One region of the Dorea sp. BIOML-A1 genome, then DNA from elsewhere that is predicted to be linked to it. Evidence: riboswitches for the same ligand, from Rfam matches in the RefSeq annotation. Region 1 holds a riboswitch; the other holds the start of a gene.
What was found. Region 1 has a riboswitch for FMN ahead of ribD (bifunctional diaminohydroxyphosphoribosylaminopyrimidine deaminase/5-amino-6-(5-phosphoribosylamino)uracil reductase RibD). Riboswitches for the same ligand answer to the same signal wherever they lie in the genome.
Positions count from the first base shown of each region.

Region 2: linked by a shared signal. The riboswitch ahead of GT508_RS05320 (ECF transporter S component) and the one ahead of ribD (bifunctional diaminohydroxyphosphoribosylaminopyrimidine deaminase/5-amino-6-(5-phosphoribosylamino)uracil reductase RibD) in region 1 are both predicted to bind FMN.

Region 1 covers NZ_WWSA01000026.1:48,017-59,052, reverse strand. Annotated here, with positions in the region: gene GT508_RS10585 (sugar ABC transporter ATP-binding protein) at 1-518, opposite strand, end outside; gene GT508_RS10580 (substrate-binding domain-containing protein) at 604-1,887, opposite strand; gene GT508_RS10575 (carbon starvation CstA family protein) at 2,160-3,857, opposite strand; gene GT508_RS10570 (HAD family hydrolase) at 4,318-4,962, opposite strand; gene ribH (6,7-dimethyl-8-ribityllumazine synthase) at 4,976-5,449, opposite strand; gene GT508_RS10560 (bifunctional 3,4-dihydroxy-2-butanone-4-phosphate synthase/GTP cyclohydrolase II) at 5,482-6,699, opposite strand; gene ribE (riboflavin synthase) at 6,718-7,371, opposite strand; gene ribD (bifunctional diaminohydroxyphosphoribosylaminopyrimidine deaminase/5-amino-6-(5-phosphoribosylamino)uracil reductase RibD) at 7,353-8,489, opposite strand; FMN riboswitch at 8,654-8,768, opposite strand; gene GT508_RS10545 (EAL domain-containing protein) at 8,925-11,036, shown strand, end outside.
Region 2 covers NZ_WWSA01000008.1:74,505-85,540, reverse strand. Annotated here, with positions in the region: gene tsaE (tRNA (adenosine(37)-N6)-threonylcarbamoyltransferase complex ATPase subunit type 1 TsaE) at 1-289, opposite strand, end outside; gene GT508_RS05325 (VOC family protein) at 431-799, shown strand; gene GT508_RS05320 (ECF transporter S component) at 1,423-2,052, opposite strand; FMN riboswitch at 2,200-2,368, opposite strand; gene ptsP (phosphoenolpyruvate--protein phosphotransferase) at 2,413-4,032, opposite strand; gene GT508_RS05310 (YitT family protein) at 4,095-4,985, opposite strand; gene GT508_RS05305 (Tex family protein) at 5,021-7,177, opposite strand; gene GT508_RS05300 (TetR/AcrR family transcriptional regulator) at 7,384-7,986, shown strand; gene GT508_RS05295 (diacylglycerol/lipid kinase family protein) at 8,027-8,950, shown strand; gene GT508_RS05290 (glycerophosphodiester phosphodiesterase) at 8,975-9,796, shown strand; gene GT508_RS05285 (phosphatase PAP2 family protein) at 9,904-10,572, shown strand; partial or broken gene mutY (A/G-specific adenine glycosylase) at 10,667-11,036, opposite strand, start outside.

The DNA.
Region 1 (11,036 bases):
GGTTCATCCAGTACAATTACTTTGGAATGATAGGAAATAGCTTTTGCAATCTCACACATCTGCCGCTGGGACACAGACATTTTTTTCATTGGCTGTGTCAGATTTGCTGTGATTCCAAGCTGTCTGAAGAGATTTGCAGTTTCCTTTTTCATTCTTCCTTCATCGACAATTCCAAAAGAATTCTTTGGATATCGTCCAAGAAACATATTATCTACAACGCTTCTTTCAAGACATTGGTTCAATTCCTGGTGTACCATCGCTACTCCGTTTTCCAGTGCATCTTTTGGTCCCGAGAAATTTACTTCTCTGCCGTCTAATATAATTGTCCCCTCATCTTTCTGATAAGTACCAAAGAGACATTTCATCATTGTCGATTTTCCGGCACCGTTTTCACCCATAAGTCCCATAATGGTCCCAGGTTTGACATTCAGGCTTATATGTTTCAGAACTTTGTTTCTACCGAATGACTTACTCATGCCATTGATCGATAAGATGTATTTATTCTTATCTACTGTCATAACTCTGCTTCCTTTTCTTGATGAAAGAAGGGTATCATCTCTGACACCCCTCTGCGTTTCATTCATTTACCATTTAACCAGTCTCTTATTTTGAGAGAAGTGATGTGTATGCTGATGCATTGTCTGTCTTAACCATGTTAATTGCAAATGCATCATATTCGTTTGGATTTCCGAGACGGTTTGTGATGTTTGACTCTGTCTGTCCATCTCCACCGATGTAATCAACCTTCAGGTTAAGGAGATCATCATAGTTCTCAAGAAGTGGCTGGTATGTTGAGCTCAGGAAGTTGTCTGATGCATTGTAAATATCAAGCCATACTTTCTTAGATGGACTCTTGCTTGAATCAAGCTGTTTTGACACTTTGTCATAAATCTTTGTTGAATCTGTAAAGTCTTTGTAATTATCAGCTGTTACTGCAACATTTAATGCGTAGTAAGATCTGTCTTCTTCGCTGTATCTGTAATCTTCACCTTCTGTCAGGCAGTTACCGGCATCATCTGCTGTACCAATACCTGTATCAACGTCTGCTCCGTCAAGTGCGTTACGGAGTACTCTTAATGTCAGATAAGCCTGAACATCTGCATGCTGAGAGATTGTTCCGCCGTATCCCTCAGCGATTGCTGCAACAGCGTCACTGTTTGCATCATATCCGAATGTAGGAACTTTGTTATCTTTTGCCCATGCATTAAACATTGACATTCCCATACCATCATTGTTAGAAACAACAATATCGATCTGATCTCCGAAAGAAGCTTCCCATGTTCCGATTGCGTTACCTGCTGTAGCCGCATCCCATGTTGCCCCTGCTGAGTTCTTCATTTCCTGAGAAGCAAGTTCACGGACTGTAAATTCTTTTCCGTCTACATCAATCTTAGCATCCTGGACAACTTTTGCTTTTCCGTCTACGTTTGTTCCTGCCGGCTTGGAAGCAACTTCGTCACCTTCTTTAACTCCTGTTCCAAGTGCCGCACGAACACCACGTGTACGTGCGATAGAATCATTATGTCCGATGTCACCGATTGCAAGTACGTATCCGATAACTCCATCACCATTTCTGTCAATCTTATCAGCATTTGCTTTGATATAATCAACAACCATCTCTCCCTGAAGTTCTGCTCCCTGATTAGCATCAAATCCTACATAATAAGTATCTTTGTTGAAATTCAACGCTTCTTTGTCCAATTCCCCTGTTGAACTATTAGAAGGTTGACGGTTAAACCAGCAAAGCGGTTTGTCCTTATTGGCTACAGAACTGCTGTCTGAAGATCCTGATGATTTTGAATCACCTGACGAAGATCCTCCGCAGCCTGCCAGTGATAATGCAAGTGTTGCTGCCATCATGAGTGCAAATACTTTTTTCTTTTTCATTTTCTTTCCTCCTGTTTTGTGCGTTTTGTTTTTAATCGCGTCTAACTCATTGACTAATCTCATTATAATTACAACACTATTTTTTTGACATAGAATATTTTTGGATTAATTATCAATATTTTTATATTGATCTATATTTTTTTATACACTTTATCCAATTGTGCAGAATCTGTCTCTACTATATATAATATAAAACAAAAAAACTGCGATAATAACCTTCACGCTATTATCACAGTTTCTCTTATATGTTCTTATTACGAATAAAATAATGATTAAGCTGTTGCTTTCTTATCATCTGTTTTTTCAAGAAGTTTCTTTACACCCTGGATTGCAACCAACACACCAAGGATCAGAAGCAATACGGCAAAAATCAGCTGTAATGTATTTCCAAGATCCAGCCCTGTTGTCAGGAATGCTTTTGTCAGTTTCACGATCGTCATACCAAGTGCTGTAAATGTAACAGCCATCATGAATACCATTGGTCCCCAGAGCATGAATCCCTTGCGCTTCGTTTTCTTAAGGAATACCGCACAAGCTACCAGTGCCAGTACAGATAACAACTGGTTGGCTGAACCGAATAAAGGCCAGATCTCTGCATAACCGACTTTTGTCAGGAAATATGCAAGTACCAGTGTAATAACCGTTGCAAAGTATTTATTCGTTACCACTTTTAAGAATGGACTCATGTTATCCTGATCTACATCATCATCGAGGAAGAATTCCTGGAATGACAGACGGCCTACTCTGGCTACAGAATCCAGAGAAGTCAGTGCAAATGCGGATACTGCCAGATTGATCAGCGTAAATACAAGAGAGTGTGGCAGTCCGATGACTGACAGGAAGTTCGCAATCGCTCCGGCGAAAATCTGAGGCTGTGTTGTCAGTCCCTGTGCTGCTGCTTCACCTTTAGCAAAAGATGCAACTGCGATCAGCGCAATAACTGCAAGCATACTTTCCATTAACATTGCTCCGAATGATACAGGAAGCATGTTCTTCTCATTCTTAATCTGTTTGGATGCTGTACCGGAAGATACCAGTGAATGGAAGCCGGAAACCGCACCACAAGCGATCGTTACAAATAAGATTGGGAACATATACTGTCCATCTACGTTAAAGCTTGTGAATGCCTGAAGGTTACAAGATGGATTTGCTACAAATACACCAACAATCGCACCAACGATCATAAAAATCAAAAGGTAACTATTCAGATAGTCACGAGGCTGAAGAAGTGCCCATACAGGAGCGACACTGGCAATCAGGATGTAAACGAAGATGATGAGATGCCATGCATCCAGTCCTACATACATTGGGAAGTGAAGTCCCAGTGCGATTGCTGCTACCAATAATACGATTGCAACTGCTGTATTAATCCACTTGTTGAATTTCGTATACTTCAAAAACATTCCAAGTCCGACTGCTTCTAAGATAAATATCATAGAAGTAGTTGCGACTGCACCGTTAGCTGCAATTTTTGTTACTTTTCCGGCTTCACTTACTGAGAATCCATTAAAGGTTCCGGCTACAACATCAGCAAAAGCTGCAACGACCAGAATACAAAACAGCCAGCAGAATAACAGGAATAATTTCTTACCTAATTTTCCGATATATTCTTCGATGATATATCCGATTGTACGTCCTTTATTCTTTACAGATGCATACATAGATGCGAAATCCTGAACGGCTCCAAAGAATACCCCTCCGATTAAGATCCACAAAAGTACCGGAAGCCATCCGAAGATTGCTGCCTGGATCGGTCCGTTGATCGGACCTGCACCTGCGATTGATGCAAACTGGTGACCGAATACGACGTTCGTATCGGCCGGTACATAGTCAACCCCGTCTTCCATCTCATATGCCGGAGTTTTGGCATTTGGGTCAATGCCCCATTTGTTCTGGAGATAACGACCATAAAGAAGATATGCTCCACCAAGCACAACAATGGCAATGATCATCATTAATATTCCACTCATAAAACAATCCCTCTTCTTTCTCTTTAAAGTAAATATATAAAAAAACGCCTTCGCTATCCTTTCGGATAACAAAGGCGGAATATTCTTCCGTGGTACCACTTCGTTTTACTGCAGTCATCACTAACCACAACCACTTGTTACTGTCAAAATATCTAACAGTTTCTTCTGTAACGTGAAGACAACGTCCCGGCTTACTCGATACCTGACTATGTTGATTCTTCCAACCTGTATATTTCAGCGGGATGCTCCTGGGTGATATCATAAAATACTTTCTGCCGTTTCACACCATCCAACAGCTCTCTGAATTCCAGTTAACTTTTATGACGTATCCCTTTCATTGCATTTCTTATTTACTTTTTTTAGCTTACTTAATGTTTTACACTTTTTTCTTGTAAAGCGCAAGAGTGGAATTAAACATAATTTACAAAAATACAGTTCTATTTTTGTGCATTTTTTCACATTATACGATTCCGGTTATCTCTTCTACAGATTTCACAAAATAATCTGCTCCATCCAGTTCTCCCTTCTCACCATAACCATACAGGCATCCGATAAACGGACTTTTACAGGATCTGGCACATTCCAAATCCTGTCTTCTGTCTCCGATCACCAGATAAGGTCCCGGATAGTCCCGGATAACTTCCTGCACGATCTCCGTCTTAGGGCAGAAACCATACGATTCACAGTCATAAAACTGTTCAAACCATCTTTCCATTCGGAATTCTTCCCAATGTGCTTTACGGTATGCCACCTTACAGTTGCTTAAGATCACAAGATGATATCCTCTGTTCTTCAAAGCTGTAAGCATCTCTTCCGCTCCCGGATACCACACTGCCCGGTGCTTCCTGATCTGCCTGACCATGGAATCTCCCACGATCGCACTCGCCTGATCTTTGTATCTCTGATCTAATTCCGGCAGAAATGTATCCCACATTTCTTTGCTGTTTAAGCCCAGCCATCCTGCGATCTGCTCCGTCTCTATCCTCTGTTCTTCTACGACATTCTGCTCCGCCAACCACTGATAAGCTTCCCTGAACGCCGGCTCATAGATTCCAAGAGTATTATGTATCGTTCCATCATAATCAAAAATGATTGTTTTCACCATCGGCTGCACCTGATTAAAGCTGCTTCATCAGATTTACCATCTCAATTGCGGACAATGCACAGTCATATCCTTTATTTCCTGCTTTACTTCCTGCACGTGCGATAGCCTGTTCGATATTCTCTGTTGTGATTACTCCGAATAATACCGGAATTCCTGTTGCAAGTTCAACCTGCGCGATTCCTTTGGCCGATTCATTACACACCAGATCATAGTGGGAAGTATCCCCGCGGATAACTGCTCCCACGCAGATGACTGCATCATACTTTCCGGACTGTGCCATCTTCTGTGCAGTCAGCGGAATCTCAAATGCTCCCGGTACCCATGCAGCCGTAATGTTCTCTTCTTCTACCCCATGTCTTACCAGCCCGTCGACGGCTCCGCCCAATAACTTATTCACAATGATCTCATTGAATCTGGCAGCCACGATTCCGACTTTCATTCCCTCAGGTGCTACTACTTTTCCTTCTACTAAATTGATCTGTCTCATGATTTCTTCCTCCTGTTATTCATTAAATCTTTTTATAATTCTATTTCTTTGAAAATGTGTCCCATCTTTTCCTGTTTTGTCTTCATATATTTCAGATCATACTTCTGGGGTGGGATCTCCAGCGGTACTCTTTCATTGATCTTCAGTCCAAACCCACCAAGTCCATAGACTTTGTCCGGATTATTGGTCAGAAGTCTCAATGATTTCACTCCGAGATCCGATAATATCTGCGCTCCGATCCAGTACTCTCTGAGATCCGGTGCAAATCCCAACTTTACATTGGCCTCTACCGTATCATATCCCTGCTCCTGCAGTGCATATGCCTTGATCTTATTGAGCAGCCCGATTCCTCTGCCTTCCTGCCTCATGTAAAGAATGATCCCTCTGCCTTCTGCTTCTACCTGACGCATCGCTGTCTGAAGCTGCAGACCACAGTCACATCTAAGCGAGCCAAATGCATCACCTGTCAGGCACTCCGAATGTACCCTGCAAAGTACATCTTCACCGTCTCCGATATCACCTTTTACCAGTGCAAGATGGTGTTCTCCTGTAATATCATTGATATATCCGTGAAGTCTGAAATCTCCATACTGCGTCGGAAGGTCTGCAACCGCCTCTTCTTTTACATGTTTTTCATGGATTCTCATGTAATCCTGAAGATCACGGATCGTAATAAATGTAAGATTATGCTCTTTTGCAAGTTCCCACAACTGTGGTGTACGCATCATTGTGCCATCTTCTTTCATAATCTCACAACACACGCCGCATTCCTTCAATCCAGCCAGTCTCACCAGATCAGTCGTTGCCTCTGTGTGTCCGTTCCGCACCAGGACTCCGCCTTTTCTGGCAATGAGTGGAAATACATGTCCCGGTCTTCTGAAATCTTCCGGCTTCGCATCTTCATCCACACATTTCATGATTGTATAGGAACGTTCTGCTGCCGAAATACCTGTCGTCGTATCAACATGGTCCACTGCAACGGTAAATGCTGTGCTGTGATTATCGGTATTCTCCGCAACCATCGGTGGAAAATTAAGCCTTGCTGCAATTTCCGCACTCATCGGGGTACAGATAAGCCCTTTCGCATAAGTCGCCATAAAATTGATATTCTCCTGTGTTGCAAACTCTGCTGCACATACCAGATCCCCTTCGTTCTCTCTGTCCGGATCATCTGTAACCAGAATAACCTTTCCTTCCCTCAGATCCCTTAGTGCCTCTTCGATTGTATTGTACTGATTGTTTTGTGACATTCTATTTATCCTCCTGTTCTAAAATCCGAATTCCTGCAAAAATTCCATCGTAATTCCGGATTCTTTTTTCTCTTCTTCACTCTTTCCAAGGCCTAACAGCCTTTCTACGTATTTTCCGATCACATCATTCTCCAGATTCACCGAATCGCCCGGCACTTTTTCCAAAAGCGTCGTTTCTTCTCCTGTATGCGGGATAACCGATACCTGAAATCCCTCTTCCTCTACTTTTGCCACCGTCAGGCTGATGCCATCTATACAGATAGAGCCTTTTTCTACGATCAGATGTAATATCTGCGGCGATGTTCCAATAGATACCCAGATGGCATTCTCCTCTCGGGTCAGAGACCGGATCACACCGGTTCCGTCAATATGACCGCTTACGATATGTCCTCCAAATCTTCCGTCTGCAGCCATTGCCCGTTCCAGATTCACCTGACTTCCGACTTTACAACTTCCCAGACTGCTTCTCCTGATGGTCTCTGCCATCACATCTGCAGTAAATCCATCCGGCTGAAGTGATGTAACTGTCAGACACACTCCATTGACTGCGATACTGTCACCGATCTTCGTTCTTTCCAATACCTTCTTCGCCTTGACTGCCAGAACTCCCGACTCTCCGGTCAGCTGCATATAGCGGACCGATCCTTTCTCTTCTACGATTCCTGTAAACATGGCCCCTCCTGTTCTTTTTCACATACCTGACAGATTATCCTGATGTCTTCACCGATCCGGCAGATATCCGTACACTTCAGTTTCAATGCTTCTGATGGAAGTCCGATGCCGATTCCTTGCACCGGTGTCTTACTGTTCTTTCCGCCAAATAATTTTGGTGCGATAAAACAGTGTACCTCTTTTACAATTCCTGCCCGCAGTGCACTGTCGTTCAGCGTGCCCCCGCCTTCCAGCAGAATGCTGTCAATGCCCTCATTTCCAAGATATGTCATCAGCTTTTTAAGGTCTATCTGACCTTTTTCATCCGGACAGCAGACAGTATCCACGCCTTTCGCATGTAACCGTTCTATTTTTTCTGTTATTTCTTCGTTCCCTTCCCGTCCTGCATAAGCCACAATTGTCCGGTACTCTTTTGCACTTCTTACGATCTGGCTGTCAAGCGGTATCCTAAGACTGCTGTCGCATACTATTCTGACCGGACTTTTCCATCCTTCTACCCGGACATTCAACATCGGATCATCCGCAAGTACAGTCCCGATACCGGCCATAATACCCATATACCGGTGCCGCATATGCTGCACTTCCTGTCGGGCCGGTTCTCCTGTGATCCACTTCGATGCACCCGTCTTTGTCGCAATTTTCCCATCCAGTGTCATAGCATATTTCATCACTACATACGGTGTCTTCGTCGTAATATAATGGAAGAACACCGGGTTCAGACGGTCACATTCTTCCCGCATAAAATCCTGAACTACTGTAATTCCCGATTCACGCAATATCTGTGCACCTTTTCCTGCCACCTTTGGATTCGGATCCCTGGAACCAATCACCACTTTTTTAATCTTCTGTTCTATGATCGCTTCCGTACACGGCGGTGTCTTGCCATAATGACAGCATGGTTCCAGCGTAACATAGATTGTCGCACCCTCTGCCGATTCTGTAAGCGATGCGATTGCATTGCGCTCTGCATGAAGTTCTCCGCATTTTTTATGATAACCTTCCCCGATGATCCGGCCGTCTTTTACGATCACCGCACCTACCATCGGATTCGGATTCGTCCATCCTTCTCCCTTTTTTGCAAGCTGAATTGCCCGGAGCATGTATTCCTGATCCGTCATTTTTCTTCCTTCTTTCTTAGTTATACAAAAACCCCTGCAGGATACCTACAGGGGAAATGATCTGTTACATGTAACTGACAAATGATCTGTTAACCAAAAAAGCTCTGAAATGGATCACCATCTCAGAGCTCAGACACTACATTCATCTATTAAAATAACTGTACCATCATCTTCTCTCATCCAGACTATACTGTCGGCTCCGGAATCACACCGGATCATGCCTCTCGGCCCGCGGGCTTTACCGCCGGTAGGGAATCACACCCTGCCCTGAAGATTTCGTTTTTTTTTATCATAATACTTTATATATCATTTGTAAAGCAAAAGTTTGGAAATAGCAAGCTCCTTTTCACATTGATTTCATCTGCCAATTTTGTTATTCTATACGTATAGATTATTGTCACCTGAGAATACGTAGAATCTAAAGGAAATCAAATTATGAAAATAGAGAAAAAAATATGGCTCTCGTTGATCGCATCTGTCTTATTTGCCGTTATCTTTTCCATCTGGATATTCAGACAGGATACTGTTCGGAACGAACTGCCTTTTGATAACACCACCTCACTGAAAACAACAAGTTTTAAAACTGACGGTGCGAAAACAGAATCTGTGATCCTGTCCGATGAATTCCACTCGCAAAAAGCGATTCTTTTTCAGACTACTCATACCAATGCAGAAGTCTGGCTTGATGGGAAACTTATTTATCAATACGGAAATGAAAAACACACACCCAAATTCATGAAATCACCCGGCTTCTGCTGGCATATTGTAGACATTCCGGCAAACAGTGACGCCAAGAAACTGACCGTCAAAATCATTCCTGTATATCAGGGTTATTACGGAACCCCGGTGCATCTTTTTCTGGGTACGAGGGGCGATTGTATTCTGAAGATTCTCAGCCAGAGTCTAGGAATACTGATCCTCAGTTGCGGTGTTTTATTTTTTGGATTTCTCTCTCTGGTATTGTATATTGCAGTGATTCGTAAGAAACAGGAGGATTTTTCCGAAGAAACATCTAAAATATTCCTGAATCTTGGAATCTTCTCCCTGTTGATTGCCTTATGGTCCCTGAATCAATGCGGTTTCCTGCAATTTTTAGTCCCGGATGGAAGAACACTGTATTTTATTGACTTCTTTACATTTTATCTCTTTCCTGTTCCGTTTAATTTCCTTTTGTATGATATTTGCAAAAGTAAATTCCAAAAAGGTGCCCTGTTCCTGTCTGTTTCTTATCTGATCAATATGGGCGCAGCCGTCCTTCTTCAGTGTATGGGAATTGTCGATATCTTCCTGATTCTTCCGATCACGCATCTGATCATGTTTGTGAATGCAGCATATACGATCGGACTGATCCATTACGAGGCAAAACAGCTTGGAAACGAACTTGCCAGAAAGTTCAGATATCCAATGTACCTCATTATGTGTTTTTCCTTATCGGAACTATTGGTTTATTATATCCGCAGATTCCAGCAGACATCTATATTCCTTCCGCTTGGGACCCTGCTGTTTATCCTTATGCTGATCTGGATTCAGGTATCGCAGTATTATGAACAGTGTATCCAGAAGCAAAAACTGATCTACTTCCAGAAACTGGCAAATATAGATATGCTCACCGAAGCCATGAACCGGAATGCCTATGAAAATATGATCCGTTATCTGGACGAGCAGGAGCTGGAATTACATACAACCGGAGTTGTCTTATTAGACCTTGATAATCTGAAGGAAATTAATGATAACTTTGGCCACGAAAAGGGAGATGAAGCCTTAAAGCTTTGCTATCAGTGTATCCGCCAGGCTTTTCCATCGGAACAAAATTGTTTCCGAATCGGTGGAGACGAATTTGCTTATATTTTCCATAAAGATGAAAAAGAGCTGATTGCCGATAAGATCCATAAACTGGAGCTGCTTCTAAATGAAAAGGATCAGGATCTTTCCTATTCTCTCAGCGTCTCCTCCGGATATGCCTATTATCAGCCTGACACCGATATGGATTTTAAAGATATCGTAAGACGCAGTGATACTATGCTTTACCGTGAAAAACGAAGAAAAAAAATATCACATTCCGCTTCTTCTCATCCGATGCTTTCTTCCGGAAAGCAATCTCGTGCACAAGGGATCACGGATGAACTGATCACGCAGGAGAAAAAATACCAGCATATTTCACCGACGGAATTATGCGGGATCATTGACTTGCTCAGTCCAAGTACCGATGACTATCTGTACTTTGTTGATTTCCGGACCGACTTTTACTATATTGCGCCACAGTCACTGGAACGTTTCTGCGTTCCTCAAAATGCTTTTTATAATGTTATGGAAACACACCGGGACTTTGTATATGCCGAGGATTATCCGCTGCTGACTGCCGAATTCCGTGATCTGCTTACTACCAACCGTTGTATCCATAATATGGAATATCGCTGGCTGGATCTGAACGGGAATCCGGTCTGGATCAACTGCCGCGGATATCTTGTACGGGATGATCATCAGAAGCCGCTCTACATGGTTGGATGTATTAATGAGATCGGCGAAAAGCAAAAAGCAGATAATATC
Region 2 (11,036 bases), on a different contig from region 1:
AAATGTAATCTTCATAGCCAATCTCATCCATCTCTTCCACATCACCGATTCGGTACACATCAAAATGATAAAAGGGAAGTCTTCCTTCATCATAGATCTGCACAATGGTAAATGTAGGACTGCTGACCGGTTCATCTATCCCCAGTCCTTTGGCAAGACCTTTGGTAAATATCGTCTTCCCGACACCCAGATCTCCCACCAATGTATACACCTGTCCTGCGCAGGCTTTTTCACCCAGACTAAATCCCAGATCCCAAGTCTCTTTCTCACTGTTTGTCTCTATTATCATAAGCTCTCCCTTTCCATTTTTTGAAATCACTGTATTCAGTATCTTTAAGTATAACACATCTTTTTTTCTTCTGCTACTCATGATATACTTTCTGATAACAGCTTAAATATATTAATTTTTATCAATAATGGAGGAAAACGTATGAAATTCACATTTTATCACAATAACATTAACGTTGCCGATCTTGACAAGTCTATCGAATTCTACCAAAAAGCACTTGGACTTAAGCTTACAAAAGAGACAGAAGCTGCCGACGGAAGCTTCAAGCTGGTATTCATGGGAGATGATACCACCCCGCACAAATTAGAGCTCACATGGCTGCGCGATATGGACAGACCTTACGATCTCGGAGACAATGAAATTCATCTGGCAATGCAGACAGATGATATGGACGCGGCACTGGCATTCCATAAAGAAATGGATTGTGTCTGTTTTGAAAACCCGGAGATGGGTATCTATTTTATCAATGATCCGGATGGGTATTGGGTGGAAATCTGCCCGGCGGAATAAATTTAATTGGGATTTAATTCAGAAAGGCTGTGGATACCCGAACCGGAATAAAGCTTGGAAAGGCGTTCCTGTTCAGGTTCCATCGGCGGGTCAATTCTAAAGGGGCAAAATTCTGCTAAAAGCAGGCTTTCAAAATTTGAAACTCGGCATATGCCTCAGACAGTCAAATTTTGAAAACCCAACGCAGAATTTTGTCCCTTAAGAATTACCAACGCCTCTTTCACATTCACTGGAACACCTTTCCAAGCTTTATTCCGTGTGTATCAAATGCCTTACGAATGAAATGACAAGTGCGTAACCGTAGTGGCCTCCACCGGGTTACACTTCCGGGCATTTCATTTATTAGCATCCGCTGCCAGTCACGACTTGAAGAAAACAATAGATAAGGATTATTGTGAATGTGGAATGCCGTTAGAAACAATTAGAGAGTCAGAATCACCGTTAAAGGAACGAAGCGAACGTGTTTGAGGCGAACGCCGAGTTTGAGCGTAGTTCCTTTGCTTTTAGGTGATTCTGACTCTCTTAGTGTTTCTTATGGTATGGAACCTGAACAAGAAGCCTTATCTATTGTTTCCTTCAAGGACCGAGAGGCCGCTTCCCCAGTTAATAAATGAAATCCCAAATTACGCATTCATCTTCAATATCGGACTGATTTTTTTATAAACCAGGAACACGATCAAAGATACCAGTATACCTTTCAGCAGATTGAATGGTCCGACTGCCAGTATCACGAAAGTCTTAAGGTCTGTGATATGTTTGTTTACGGCAGTTCCCATTCCAACCAGGCCGTCGATCGGCATACCGAATGCTTTGGCATATGCCGGTAGTAATACGAAGGCATTCAGAAAACATCCGACTACTGTCATGAATACGGTTCCCGCTGCCATTCCGGCTACTGCTCCGGTTCTGGTATGTTTCTTATGGTAGATCAATGCGGCCGGCACAACCAGTGAACAGCCGATCAGGAAGTTTGCGATTTCTCCGACTCCCGCTGTCATAGTTCCGTTGATTGCAAAGTTCAGTAAGATCTTGATAAGTTCTATTGCCGCTCCGGCGAGTGATCCCATTGCAAAGCTTCCAATCAGGATTGGTACTTCGCTGAAATCTATCTCATAGAAGGACGGAGCGAACGGAAGCGGAATTTCGAACAGCATCAATACTGTTGCGATTGCCGATAACATACCAATCTGTGCCATTGTCCTGATTTTGTTTCTGTTTTTTTCATTTTGTCTTGTCATTACTTTTGTACTCATCTTTCTTTCTCCTTTAAATTGAATTATATTCTAAAGGAAGAAACTTCTTATTTTGAACCATACGATATTCACATTTCAGACAAAAACCCCGTCACCCAAAAGGGCAACGGGGCAATCATATCATTCTGATAATTCTGTAAATATCATATCATCCTTCTCTCATCCAGACTTTACTGTCGGTTCCGGAATCTCACCAGATCGGCTGATCATCACATTGATAACATCTGTCCAGATATCTCTGACCAGAAATTCTTCAAATGACCAGTTCGCGGACTTTACCGCCGGTTGGGAATCACACCCTGCCCCGAAGAATCTTCTTTCGTCCTATATTATAGTACGGCATATCCGTCTATGCAACTATTATTTTGTGCTCATCTCACGGATCAGTTTTCTGATCGGAAGAACAAATGTCGGAGATACAGACAATTCATCGATTCCCATCTTAAGGAATGTCTCTGTCAGAGTCATATCTGCTCCAAGTTCTCCGCAGATACCAACCCAGCATCCTGCTTTGTGTCCGTTTTCGATCGTCTTCTGGATCATGCGGAGCACTGCAGGATGATGTGAATCATAAATGTTGTCAAGTTTGCTGTTCTGTCTGTCAATTGCCAGTGTATACTGAGTCAGGTCGTTTGTTCCGATGCTGAAGAAGTCAACTTCCTCTGCCAGAAGATCGCTGATCATCACTGCTGCCGGTGTCTCGATCATAATACCCTGTTCAACTTCACCGTACTCGATTCCTTTTTCTGTCAGTTCTGCTTTGATAGACTCTACGATCTTCTTGATCTCTTTCACTTCATCTACAGAAATGATCATTGGATACATAATTCCAATGTTACCATATGCGCTTGCACGAAGAAGTGCCCTCAACTGTGTACGGAAGATATCTCTTCTGTCCAGACAGATACGGATCGCACGGTATCCCATGGCCGGATTTTCTTCATGATCAAGGTTGAAATAATCCACCTGCTTGTCCGCACCGATATCCAGTGTACGTACAATTACCTTCTTACCTGCCATGTTCTCGGCTACTGTCTTGTATGCCTGGAACTGTGCTTCTTCATCCGGATAATTATCCGCTTCCAGATATAAGAATTCACTTCTGAACAGACCGATTCCGGCCGCATCATTGGCCAGTACACTTGTAACATCTTTTACACCGCCGATATTTGCATATAATTTGATATGTTTTCCGTCTACCGTTATATCTTCTTTTCCTTTTAATTCCTGAAGAAGTTCTCTTGCTTTGATGTCTTCTTCTTTCTTTTCCTGCATTTTCTTTAAAGTTTCTTCATCCGGATCAATGTAGAATGTTCCTGTGTAACCGTCTACAACCGCCATCTTTCCGTTCCACTCTTCTTTAATATCAACTTCGATCAGTGCCGGGATGTTCATCGTTCTTGCAAGGATTGCTGTATGTGAATTTGCAGATCCAAGTCTGGTTACGAATGCAAGGAGCTTCTCCTTGTCCATCTGGACCGTCTCACTTGGTGCAAGATCTTCTGCCACAACGATCACAGGTTCATCACCGATGGCTCCACCGCTTTCGTTCCCACTTAAGATATTTACCATACGTTCCGAGATATCTTTTACATCTGCTGCTCTCGCTTTGAAATAATCATCTTCCATCTCTGCAAACATCTTCGCAAAGTTATCTCCTGTTGTAGCAACGGCAAATTCTGCGTTTACCTGCTGTGTCTCGATGATATTAACAACAGAATCAATATAATCATCATCTTCCAGCATCATCTGATGTACTTCAAATACAGCAGCATTCGCTTCTCCGACTTCTTTTAATGCTTTTTCATACAGTCCCTGTAACTGCTCTGCTGCCTTTGCGCGTGCATCCTCGTAACGTTTGATCTGTTCTGCAGTATCCTCTATTTTCACACGTTTTACAGGCTGTTCTCCCTTCTGGTAGAACAATATTTTTCCAATTGCAATTCCTTTAAATATTGATTTGCCAGTATATTTCTCCATAAATGATACCTCGTCCTTCCTTCAATCTTTGTTAACATTCTAACTCACAATACCTGTAAAGTCTAGTTTTTCGTAAGATTCAATTCGTCGTAACGCAGCTTTTCCATTGTAAATCCGCGTCCTCTTACCTCATTGATCTGCGTGATCGTGATAAATGCTTTCGGATCGATCTCCTGAATCGCCTCTTTTACCGAATACAGCTTTCTGCTGTGGATAACACATAATACGCCCTGCTGCTTCTGCTCTCCATAACCGGTCTCGATGTCTACCATCGTCACTCCGGCATCAATATCCGTTAAGACTTTCTGACGGATTTCTCTGTATTTGTCCGAAATTACAAATAACTGGATCTGTGACTTTCCAAGAAGCATCACCCGGTTCAGCACAACCGTACTTAAAAACAAATTCAGAATACCATACAGTATCTGTTCCGAATCTGAAAACAGCATCTGAAATCCCAGCACCGAAAAATCTACGATATACAAGAATACCGCTACCGGGACATGAAACCATTTGTGTAACACAAGTGCCAGTATATCGGTTCCACCGGTAGAAGCACCTACTCTTACCACCAGTCCGATACCGATTCCAAGGAGAACCCCTCCATATAATGCCGCAAGCATAGCATTATTCTCCGTCACTTTGTCTATTCCCGGAATGGACTGTGCCATCGACAGGAATATTGGATAAATAAAGGAACTGATGATCGTTGTCAATGCAAACTTCTTTCCCAAAAATACTGCACCGAGAACGAACAGCACCGCATTGATCGCCAAAATAATCATCGATAGGTTCACCTGAAAATAATGGCTGATCGTAAGACCGATACCAGTCGCACCTCCCATAATGATCCCATTCGGCACGATAAACGCTGCCACAGCAAACGACAATACAAGATTGCCGACCAGAACTCCCAGAATGGTTTTGATTATTTTTTCCCAACTTTTTTTCATGTGCTCCATCCTCTCTCCGTACTTTCTTTCCCGGATTATGAAATTCCTTTCATCGTAAGCTGGATCCTCTTCTTCTTAAGATCCACGCTCATCACTTTTACATCCACGATATCGCCAACGCTTACCACTTCCAGCGGATGCTTGATGAATTTCTTATCCGTGATCTCGGAAATGTGTACCAGTCCATCCTGGTGCACTCCGATATCTACAAACACGCCAAAGTCAATGACATTTCTTACGGTTCCTTTCAGGATCATGCCTTCCTTTAAGTCTTTCATATCTAAGACATCTGTTCTTAAGATCGGTTTCGGCATTTCGTCACGCGGGTCACGTCCCGGTTTTTCCAGTTCTTTCACAATATCCCGGAGGGTGATCTCTCCAATCTCCAGTTCCCCGGCAAGTCTTGCATAGTCTTTGATCGTGAGGGAAAGTCCGGTTAGCTTTCCTCCGCTGATGTCTTCCAATGAAAATCCCTGTTTCTTCAGCAGTTTTTCTGCAGCTTCATAGGACTCCGGATGTACACTGGTTCCGTCTAACGGATTCGTACCATTCTGGATTCTCATGAATCCGGCGCACTGCTCAAAGGCTTTTGGTCCGAGTTTTGCAACTTTCAAAAGTTGCTTTCTGTCTGTGAATCTTCCGTTCTCTTCTCTGTATGCCACAATATTCTTAGCAATTGCTCCGGATATTCCGGAAATATAAGAAAGGAGCGGTGCCGATGCCGTATTCAGGTCAACTCCGACTTTATTTACACAGTCTTCCACAACACCGGATAAAGCTTCACTTAACTTTTTCTGGTTCATATCATGCTGATACTGTCCGACACCGATGGATTTCGGATCAATCTTCACAAGTTCTGCCAATGGATCCTGCAGTCTTCTTGCAATGGATGTCGCACTTCTCTGTCCAACGTCAAACTTCGGGAATTCTTCCGATGCAAGCTTACTTGCCGAATATACGGAAGCTCCTGCTTCATTTACAATTACGTACTGCACTTTCTGCGGAATCTCTTTTAATAATTCTACAATGAACTGCTCAGATTCTCTGGATGCGGTACCATTTCCAACAGAGATCAATGTAATGTTATATTTTTCAATAATCTTTTTCAGCAAATCTTTGGATGCCTGGATTTTCTTCGGTGTCGTCGGAGCAGTCGGATAGATAACCGTTGTTCCGATGACTTTACCGGTCGGATCTACAACTGCAAGTTTACAGCCGGTACGGAATGCAGGATCCCATCCAAGTACAGTCTGTCCTACGATTGGCGGCTGCATCAGAAGCTGATGCAGATTCTTCTTGAATACGCTGATTGCCCCGTCTTCTGCCTTCTCTGTCAGGTCACTTCGTATCTCACGCTCAATCGCAGGTGCAATGAGACGCTTATAGCTGTCCTCTGCCGCTTCCTTTAAGATCGGTGTGGTATACGGATTATCACTGTGGATCATCTTCTTTTCCAGATATCTTAAGATATCGTCCTGCGGTGCTTCAATCTTCACCGTAAGGAACTTTTCTTTTTCTCCACGGTTCAATGCAAGCACTCTGTGTCCGGCAAGTCTGTTTACCGGTTCTTCGAAATCATAATACATCTCGTATACAGACTCCGCATTTTCGTCTTTTGCCTGTGAGATTACTTTCCCGTGCTGTACGGTTGCTTTACGGATCCAGATTCTGTAATCTGCTTCATCCGATACTGACTCAGCAATGATATCCTTTGCTCCATCAATTGCTTCTTTTACAGAATTCACTTCTTTTTCCGGATTCACATATTCTTCTGCATACACTTCTACCGGTTTATCTGCTTTTTGAAGCGTGATGACTGCTGCAAGCGGCTCCAGTCCTTTTTCCTTTGCGATCATGGCACGTGTCCGGCGTTTTGGACGATACGGACGGTAGAGATCTTCTACCACAACCATCGTCTCTGCTGCCAGAATCTGCTTTTTTAATTCTCCGGTGAGTTTTCCCTGTTCCTCTATACTTGACAGAACCTGTTCTTTCTTTTCTTCCAGATTGCGCAGATATACCAGTCTCTCATACAATGTTCGCAGCTGAGCATCGTCCAATGTTCCCGTGACTTCTTTTCTATATCTTGCGATAAACGGGATCGTATTGCCTTCATCGATTAATTTTACCGCCGCATCGACCTGCCATCTTTTGACTCCAAGTTCCCCGGTAATCACCTGATTAATATCCATATGTTTTGTCTTTCCCTTTCTTGCCGTATTCAAAGAATTTGTACTTCTTTATTACGCGGATAATTATAACTGAATTCCCCACTGTATGCAATGGCGTCTATAATACAGAGTTCACTCTGTTTTCTTGAAAATATATTTTCTCTATGTTATACTGAAGCTACTTGAACTTATCAGAAAAACAGAAATACTTAAAGGGGCTTTTACTTATGAATCAGGAAATACAAGGACTCTCAAAACAACAACTCAAATCCAGGGAAACACGTGCCAAGATCTTTCAGGCAGCCAAACGGATCCTGCAAAAGCAGGGTTATGAGCAGCTGTCGATCAAGAATATCTGCGAAGAAGCCGGTGTCTCCAATGGAAGTTTTTATCATCATTTCAAGACAAAAGATGATCTTCTTTCTTATTATATTGAAGAACAGCCGAGTATGGATCCTGATCTTCTTGATCTTCCGTCCAGTGCTGCCGGGACAAAAGAGGCAATCATCTCGGTTTACTTGAATTATGTTCACTACTGCGAAGAGCTCGGAGTTGAATTTATGGCCAATTACTATACACCTAAGAATCAGTCCCTGAACCCTTTGATCCGTACGGAAAGACCATATCCGATCATCACCGTTCACGATTATCTGAAACGCGTAATTGATGCCGGAATCATTTCCCCTCCTGCTGATCTGGAGGATATCACAACCGACATCCGTATGATCGTAATCGGAAATGTATTTGAGTGGTGTTTAAAGAGTGGCGATGCTGATTTTGAGGGTAATATGCGCCGTTCCCTTACTACTTATCTGAACGGATTGTTCTGATCATTTTGAAATCTATGAATTAGCAAAGGATGAATACGGTATGTACACGTTTATTGCCAATCCCAATGCCAGATCCGGCAGAGGGATTCTTCTCTGGAAACAGATTGAAAAAATTTTGCTGGAAAAAGAAATCGCATACAATGTTTTATTTACGAAATATCAGCATCATGCCACCCGCCTGGTGCATGATCTGACTTCCGACGGTGCTCCTCATACGATTGTTGTCCTCGGAGGAGATGGTACTTTAAACGAAGTAATCGATGGGATCAGATATCTAGACAAAGTAACACTGGGATATATCCCGCTTGGTTCAGGAAATGACTTTGCCAGAGGTCTGGGACTTCCGACGGACATCCACAGTGCTCTGGAACAGATTCTTTCTCCTTCGCATTACACCGCCATGAATGTCGGTGTACTGGATTATGAAAATAAACACCGGCGTTTTGCCGTAAGTACCGGTATCGGCTTTGATGCCGCAGTCTGCCATCAGGTAATGGTCACGCCGCTCAAAGCTTTTCTGAACCGTCTGAAACTTGGGAAACTTACCTATCTCGGTGTTGCACTTCATAAACTGCTTACATTAAAACCGGTCACAATGACTGTCACAACCGAAACCGGTGAAACAAAAACCTATCACAAAGTCTATTTTACAGCAGTTATGAATCTGAAATATGAAGGCGGCGGATTCAACTTCTGTCCTGCCGCCAGCGGGACCGATGACAGACTGGATATCATTACTGTCTCAGAACTGACACGGCTTAAGGTTCTCTGCCTGCTTCCGACAGCATTCAAAGGATGGCATACCCGTTTCCGTGGAATCACTCTGGACACCTGCACAGAAGTCACGATCACCAGTGACTGCGCACTGCCTGTACATACCGACGGCGAGCCGGTCTTTCTGCAGTCTGACATCCATGTACATCTGGAAAAAGAGAAGTTACGTATTATTACGCCTTGTAAATAATTCTGTACACAGGGAGGTTATTTTATGCGTTTACTAATTGCCGGAATTATTATATTTTTCACATCGTTCTACTTTTATCTGATCTGGCCGAGGCTGTCCCACAAACAGCAGATCCGCCCATTTCTCCATACTATGTTCGCACACCGCGGATACCACTGTATTGAAAAGGGAATTCCGGAAAATTCCCTTTCTTCTTTCCGGGCTGCAATCTCACACGGATACGGAATTGAACTGGATGTACATCTGTCAACCGACGGAAAACTTGTCGTATTTCACGATGATGATCTGTCACGTATCTGCGGACGCCCGGAAGCAGTTGAGGTACTTCCGTCAAAAGAACTGCAGCGCTGCCGGTTACAGGATACCACTGAAACCATCCCTCTTTTTTCTGAGGTACTTTCTCTGGTAGACGGGCAGGTGCCGCTTCTGATCGAACTTAAGATTCCGAAATCTTCTCTCAGTATCTGCGAAAAGACATGGGAAGCCCTGAAAAACTATAACGGTCCTTATATGGTGCAGTCCTTTAACACACTTGGCATCTGGTGGTTCCGCCGCCATGCGCCACATGTCCTGAGAGGTCAGCTTTCTTCCAATCTGACTGCAGACAATCTTCCGGAACCATGGATACTGTCTTTTATTGTAAAACATCTGCTCGGCAATGTACTCGGACGTCCTGATTTTATCTCGTATAAACTCGCAGACCTTCCGAGATTTGAAGTATGGTTTTTAAAGCACATTCTGCATCTTCCGATTGCTGTATGGACACTTCGTACACCAGATGCGTTAAAGAAAGGAACACTTTCTTACGACATGCAGATATTTGAGAAAAAGAAAATGTATTATTAATTTTGTTAATATTCCATGAACATTATTGTTGATTCATTTTTTTCATGTTATAATGCGCTTTGAAACGAGATAAGATAATAACAAAGGCTTAAAAAGGGGTAGTTCATATGAAAGCCATTGATAAAGCAAAGAGTTTTTTGAAGAAGTACCGTCATGCATGGGTATTATCATACTTTCTGATCTATATGCCATGGTTTGTTTACCTTGAAAAGCGCACAGATGTACGACATTATATGATACACTCTCCAATTGATAATCATATTCCGTTTATTGAATATTTTATTATCCCTTATTTGTTGTGGTTCATATTCATTGCTGTAACTGTGGCTTATTTCCTGATTAAGGATAAATGGGGATTTTACAGACTATGTGCTTTTTTATTTTCAGGTATGACAATCTTCCTGATCATATGTACGGTCTTTCCAAATGCATTAAATTTAAGACCAACTGTATTTCCACGAGACAATATGTTTACCGATATGGTAAAAGTTCTGTATAAAACAGATACACCGACGAACGTGCTTCCAAGCATCCATGTATTCAACTCTATCGGTGCAGGCATTGCCATCTCACATAGTAATGATCTGAAAAAGCACAGATGGATCCAGATCAGCGCTTACATTCTGGCTGCACTTATCATTCTGTCCACAATGTTCTTAAAGCAGCATTCCGTGACCGATGTGATCACAGCTGTTACGATGGCATGCATTATCTATCCATTCGTATATGTTGCAGCAGACAAGAAAGCTCCTAAGCTTTCCCAGCAGCCGACGTAATATGAATAATTATGAATCTATAGAAAGATGCAGGTAACTGTTATATAACTGACAGTTATCTGCATCTTTTTAATTTCCATTGTTTTTCCGATCACTACCGTTCAATCCCCGCATACCCTGTATACTTTTCAAACGCCGACGGAATAGAATACTCCTTCCTGATCTCCTCCGGATGAATAAACAGAAATCCTTTCTCATTCGTCTTCTCCAGCTCATCTACGATCACCTCATATCCTGTCATATGCCATTCGATATGACTGAAGATATGCTTTGCTTCCGGAAGTTCCTGCACACGGACCGGCATCAGACCAATCGTCTTGCTGTACTCCGTAACTTCGTCCATCGAAAGCTTACCTTCCACATTCGGAAATTCATACAGTCCTGCCAGCAGACCTTTTGCCGGACGCTTCCGGATTGCAATCTGCTTACCGTCTTTGAATATCAGAATGGTTCTTTCTTCAATC